Regions from separate parts of the Paenibacillus sp. J22P90 genome, predicted to be linked through region 2. Evidence: predicted binding sites of a transcription regulator. Region 2 holds the regulator's gene; the other holds the start of a gene.
The links. Region 2 encodes Rex, which represses fermentation and respiration genes when NADH is low (regulators of the CRP and FNR family bind a similar motif). Its sites were predicted from a motif close to TTGTGAAATATTTCACAA; they were not measured.
Positions count from the first base shown of each region.

Region 1: the regulator Rex is predicted to act here: its motif matches at 1,990-2,007, upstream of AC58UX_RS00270 (nitrate/nitrite transporter).

Region 1 covers NZ_JCAUAY010000001.1:59,126-62,550, forward strand. The annotation lists gene AC58UX_RS00260 (anthranilate phosphoribosyltransferase) at 1-940, opposite strand, end outside; gene AC58UX_RS00265 (ANTAR domain-containing response regulator) at 937-1,554, opposite strand; gene AC58UX_RS00270 (nitrate/nitrite transporter) at 2,022-3,263, shown strand.
Region 2 covers NZ_JCAUAY010000007.1:105,015-108,439, reverse strand. The annotation lists gene dinG (ATP-dependent DNA helicase DinG) at 1-1,537, shown strand, start outside; gene AC58UX_RS22315 (redox-sensing transcriptional repressor Rex) at 1,543-2,163, shown strand; gene AC58UX_RS22310 (inorganic phosphate transporter) at 2,216-3,214, opposite strand; gene AC58UX_RS22305 (DUF47 domain-containing protein) at 3,274-3,425, opposite strand, start outside.

The DNA.
Region 1 (3,425 bases), on a different contig from region 2:
TGCCTTCTTCGATGGAGCCTGCTTTTTGGGATACCCACAAGCGCACAGCGCTGTTTAGCAGCACCATATTTAAGTAAGGGAGCGCAGCATCTCCGCGCAATACAGACAATGCGGTTTCAGCTTGCAGTTCAGCTGTCCATTCCACTTCAGGAACTTCCACCATCAGCTCATAAATTTCAGGGTCTACAATGAATAACTCACTCGTCTCGCCTTGGATGAGATAAGTTCTAGTTCGCTTATCGACGCCCAGATCCTCGGAGCCCTCCATACCTTGCACGACAATCCCGCGAGAAACTCCTAATTCAATGAGTAAATTCGTGATTTTCTCAAAAACAGTCCCGTGGAACACGCCGACGGCCATATAAGGTGCTTCTGTGAAGCGCAGCAGCTTTTCCGCTGTATTGAACACGGTTCTCAAACCGAGTTCCTTGCGCAGCTCGCGCAGCTCGCCAAGCGGTTCGCACCAGCTTTCGGTTGGTGCGAACAAGAAGCCTGTTCGCGCTGCAGCCGAAATCAGTGCTTCGCGCGAAGCACCGAGCGCATTGACGCCGAGCGCTGTGAGCACATCGGACAACGTGATGCCCCACTTCGGCGGCATGCTCGGACTGCCGTGCAGCGTTGTCGGCAAGCCGCAGGCTGCGAGCACGAACGCTGTTGGCAGCGTCGCGATGAACGTGCGTGTACGCCCATCATAGGGGCCGGCGCAGTCCATGCTGCCAGCTATTGGATACGTCGTCACGCGGTCTCGCAGCGCGTTAATGAAGGCTTTGATTTCATCCGGAGATTCCATCTTAATGCGTTCGGCTACGAGAAAAGCGCCAATTTGGGCCTGTGTCGCCTTTCCGGTAAGTATGAGTTCAGCGGCTTGGGCTGCTTCTTCATAAGTAAGATCTCTGGCTCCGCGTTTACCGCGACCCACTTCTTTTAATAGAGATATCATCGTTTGCGGCCTCCTTTGTTCTGATCCTGTAAAATCTGATATACCTTGACGATGGAGGTTGCGACGTCTACCATACGCTTACGCTCATTCATGGCTTGTTTACGGAGAAAATCATACGCTTCAGCTTCTGAAATGCCTTTGATTTCGCATAAAATTCGCTTAGCCTGATCGACCCACTTGCGTTCCTCGAGTTTGGAAAGGAGCTGTTCACGTTCTTGCTGCCACTCGGTACGTTGGAAATAATGATTGACGCCTAGAAGTAACGCGGCGTGAATTTCTAGCGGACTCATCATGGAGCCGATTAAGCCATCAATACCTGCATCCATTTTACATTCATTAGAAGGAAAAGTGTGTGCATCACACCACCAGAAAAGGGGGAGACTCCGCACAGCAAGCAAGCGAGTACGCCAGTCTGCTACTTTATCAGGACTTACCGATAATAATACAGCATCGACCTTCGGGATGAAAAAGGAAATTTCTTTCATATTAGATGAAGCATAAATGCGGAACCCCAAATCCTTCATGATTTCATCTGGTACACTAGGTGACGGCTCAGAGGAGGCGGCTGAGCGAGTTGGCAGGAACTCGTCGATCAGAATGAATGATTGTAACATGGCAAAACCTCCATCTTGAATAACATTCTTCTCATGATATGTACATGTTAGGTTTTGGTGCTATTTGGAATTATTATACGGCATTACTATAGCATACGCATCTGAATTTTGTCGATATATTACATTGTAATCGTTGTTCAATATTTTTGTGTTATGTTTATTGACATTGGAAAAAACGCATCGTATAATCAAGTTAGAAATCGGCACAATGATGTGCCACCTAACGAAGGCAACGGCGCCTATCCCCTTACAAATACGTAAATGGATAGGCTTTTTATGTTCAATTTACATGGATTTTAAAACTCTATCATGCTGATCACGAGGAAGTGGCAGCAGTGGCAATGAGGCCGATAAGCATCCCGCAATTGATGGGGGTTGTTTGTCGGCCTTTTCTGTCAACGTGCAGTCAAAAACAAATTGGATAGGAAAAAAAGAAGGCGAAAAGCCTCACAAAGGAGAGGGATGGCATGGTAGATCGGAAAAGTTTTTTGCAAGTGGGGCACAAAGGGTCATTATTCAGTTCATTCTTGTATTTTGACATGAGCTTCATGGTTTGGGTGCTCTTAGGACCGCTAGCTGTCATCCTTGCCAAAGATTTTGGTTTGGATGCTGCACAGAAAGCCAATTTGGTTGCATTACCAACCTTGGGAGGGGCGGTCCTTCGATTAGTGCTTGGCGTACTTACAGATAAGATTGGTCCTAAATTAACAGGACAGATTGGACTCTCTTTAACCTTAATTCCTTTATTCTGGGGATGGCAGTTCGCTGACACGATGGGAGATATGTATTTCGTAGCTCTGATGCTTGGTATCGCAGGAGCAAGCTTTGCTGCAGCATTGCCGCTCGCTAGCAGTTGGTATCCGCCGCAGTATCAAGGCCTAGCGATGGGGATTGCTGGCGCAGGGAACAGCGGAACGATCTTCGCTACCTTGTTCGCCAATCGTATAGCACAACATTATGGCGACTGGCACGTTGTTTTCGGTATTGCCATGATTCCAATTGCGGTAACGCTAGTCATATTTAGTGTTTTGGCAAAGGATAGTCCGAATAAACCAGCACCAAAAACGATTGCAGAGTACGGTAAAGTATTGAAGCAGAAGGATTCGTGGCTGTTCTGTATTTTCTATAGTGTTACTTTCGGCGGTTTTGTAGGGATGGCATCTTATCTTACGATTTTCTTCAATACACAATATGGACTTTCACCTGTACGTGCTGCAGACTTTACAACTCTTTGCGTCATCGGAGGCAGCTTCTTCCGTCCCGTTGGTGGCTGGCTCGCAGATAAGCTCGGCGGAATTCGCATGTTAATGGTGCTTTACGGAGTTGTTGGTTTAATGATGGCCGGTATCTCTACGCTTCCTGCACTTTCATTGACGACAGTCATGCTCTTCGTTGCGATGATGGCTTTCGGAATGGGGAATGGTTCTGTATTCCAACTTGTGCCACAGCGCTTCAAATCGGAAATTGGTGTTATGACAGGAATCGTAGGGGCAGCAGGGGGACTTGGCGGATACTTCTTACCTAAAATCCTTGGCAATCTGAAGCTATCCACAGGCTCTTTCACACCAGGATTTCTAATTCTAAGTGGAATTGCAATCTCCTGTATTGTAATCATCGCAATTGTTCAAGGGCAATGGAAACGTACATGGATCGGTGAAGGCGGCAAAGTAAAAGCAGTGCCTTCCAGCATGGATACGGTTCAAGCTTAACATAGGCAGGGGACGCCGCTGATTCTACTTGGTCAGGGGCCGCCTGTAAAGTTTTTGCTCATGCAGCTTGCTCCACAGGCTGTATGGGCAAAGGCGTTACGACTAGCGTCTTTGCAGTTCAGTTAATCTCGAGCTGCTCAAGCTCCATATCCCAATTTGTCA
Region 2 (3,425 bases):
CATCACCAACCATTCACTCCTCTTTACGGATATGAAGGCTGAGAACCGCCTTCTACCGGCTTACAAGCACCTTGTGATTGATGAGGCTCACCACTTTGAAGAAGTGGCAAGTAAACACCTCGGAATTGAGCTGCATGCCTCGGCCTTTTATCATTCCTTATTGTGGCTGTATAAGGATAATCGCAGCGGCCAGCTTCCGATGCTTCGTTTCCGGTTGCAAAGGTCGGATGAAGCGGCGGAGCGCGTAGCGGCTTGGAGTCATACGATTGATGGGTTATTTCCCAAAATTATTGCGATTAAGGAAGACTGGGAACGTTTAAGCGAAGCCTTCTACGAATTAGTTTCTTCAGGGAGCGATCCATCACAGTCGGAAACCTCGCAATATGTGCTGCGGTTGAAGCCAGAAACGCTGCCTTCCAATTGGCGTGAGCTGGTGATTATGGAGGATAACATTTATCTGAATGCAAACGATTTGCTGCGAACGTTGGATAAACTGTTGAATGAGTTGAAGGATCAGCAGGATGGACTTGGTGTTCAAGGGCTTGTGACAGACCTGAACGGAACCGTGAAAGAGCTGTATGAGCATCGTGATGCGCTGCATTTCTTTATGAAAATGGCCGACGAGGGGTACGTATATTGGATCGAGGCGGGCACGTATGCGAAAGCCAAATCGGTGCAGCTGAATTCCGTACCGACGGATGTTAGCGGATTGCTGCAGCAGCATTTCTTTGAAACGAAGGATAGTATCATCCTGACTTCAGCGACACTTTCTGTGAATAAGTCGTTCCAGTATTCAGCGGAGCAGCTAGGTTTAGCGATTCCTGCGGACGAAGAGTCAGGGAAGCTGAAGACGGTGCAACTGCCATCTCCGTTTAACTATCGCGAACAAGCCTTGGTTGTGATTCCACGGGATTTCCCAACCATTAAGGGAGCGGGCGATCCTGTTTTCATAGATGCACTGATTAACTCGCTAAGCGACGTAGCCCAAGTGACGAAAGGCCGCATGCTGGTGCTGTGCACCTCGAATCGGATGCTGAAGCTCGTCCATGCAGGGATGAAGGAGAAGCTGAGTCCTCATGGTATCACCGTACTCGGACAAGGTGTGGATAGCGGCAATCGGAGCAAGCTGACCCGGATGTTCCAGGACAACAAGATGTGCGTGCTGCTGGGCACGAGCTCGTTCTGGGAGGGCGTCGATATTCCAGGGGATGCGCTGAGCTGCCTCGCGATCATTCGACTGCCTTTTCAACCGCCAAATCATCCGCTTGTGGAAGCGAAGTGTGAAAATATTAAGCGACGGAATGAGAATCCGTTCATGAAATTTTCCGTGCCGCAGGCCGTTATTCGTTTTAAACAGGGCTTTGGTCGTCTTGTTCGCAGAGCGTCAGACAAAGGGATCGTGATCATCTACGATACACGTGTCATTGAAACGTATTATGGCAAGCATTTCCTCTATTCGTTGCCTGGTCCGAAGATTGAGCACATGACGTGTGAACAAATGCTACCGAGGATTGAGCAGTGGATGGGGGGAGCCTAAATAAAGTGAAAACCCAAAAAATATCAGAAGCCGTGGTCCGCAGATTGCCGATTTATTTACGTTATTTGAACGAATTGCAAATGAATAATGTGTCAACGGTATCTTCTCAGGATTTAGGTCAGAAGCTGGATCTGAATCCTGCTCAGATTCGCAAGGATTTGGCTTATTTCGGAGAGTTCGGCAAAAAGGGAATCGGCTATGATATCAATTATCTGATTGAGAAGATTCGGCAAATACTGAAGTTGGATCGACATATACAAGTTGCCCTAGTAGGCGCAGGGAATCTTGGCAGAGCCCTTTGCAATTATAATACGTACTTACGCAATGATATGAAAATTGTCGCGCTTTTTGATGCGATGCCTAACAAGTTAGGTGAAGTGATTAATAACTTAGTCGTGCTTCCCATGGATCAAATGAAAACGGTTCTGGCAGAGCTTGGCGTTCGAATTGGCATCATCACCGTGCCCGCGGCAGAAGCGCAAAATGTGGCGAATGAATTCGTCGCTTGCGGAATCGAAGCGATCTTGAATTTTGCACCAGTTATTATTAAGGTGCCTGCAGACGTTCGCGTACATTATGCTGATTTTACGACAGAGCTGCAAAGCTTAGCTTATTATTTGGATTGAAAAAAGGCACGACCCGCGTTGCGTTCAGCGGGCCGTGCCTTTTTTCATTTCGTTATAGAATATTGAATATTACGGAGTAAAGCAAGTAAGCAAGCACCATACTGATTGGAATCGTAATGATCCAAGTGATAAGCATTCGGCCTACCGTACCCCATTGCACTTCATGGAACCGCATGACGCTCCCAGTCCCAATAATGGCAGATGAAATAACGTGCGTAGTGGATAGTGGTTTACCTAAGAACGTCGATATTTGGATAACAATCGAAGACGTTAAGTCTGAGGCAAAGCCATTGATCGGTTCGATTTTGACGATTTTGCCTGACACGGTTTTAATGATTCTCCATCCACCAATGGAAGTTCCAAGCCCCATCGCAGTCGCAGCTGCAATCTTAACCCAGAGTGGAACATTTAAATCCGTTTGATAGCCGGCTGCGACGAGTCCGAATACGATAATCCCCATCGCCTTTTGTGCATCGTTTCCACCGTGTGAGTACGAAAGTAATCCGGCGGAAAGGATTTGAAGCGTACGGAATCCGCGATTAAGCTTGGATCTAGATGTATTACCTGACCAAATGACAATGTATTTGATCAATATCATGATGAGATAACCTAAACCGAAAGCGATAATCGGTGATAAAATCAAAATAATAATGATTTGCGTAAAGCCGCTCCAATTCACGCCATTGAATCCAGCTCCAGCAATGACGGCACCAGCGAGGGAACCAAGCAATGTGTGCGAGGAAGACGAGGGTATCGACAGATACCAAGTAAGCAAGTTCCAAATAATTGCCGCAAGCAAGGCCGCGATAACGACTTCAACACCATTTTCGATCTTAGCTGGATTAGCAATACTTCCGCCAACCGTTTTAGCTACTTCAGAGGACACCATGGCTCCCACAAAATTAAGTGTAGCTGCCATAAAAATCGCAACTCGCGGGCTTAACGCACGTGTAGAGATCGAAGTAGCAATCGCATTAGCTGTATCGTGAAATCCGTTAATGAAGTCGAATGCAAGGGCAAGAATAACGATTACGATCAAGTAAGTTAACATGAATTCCTCCTACCGTTTTCCAAGCGGAAAACTTTCTTCGTACACAGAGACAGTTCGTCTTAGGAGTAACGAAGTACTACACTGTCTAGAATATTGGCAACATCTTCGCAAGCATCTGTTGTTTCTTCTAGGCGCTCATAAATTTCTTTCAATTTGAAGTCTTCGTAAGGATCTTTGCGGGTAATAAAAATTTGACGAATTCCTTCGCGCA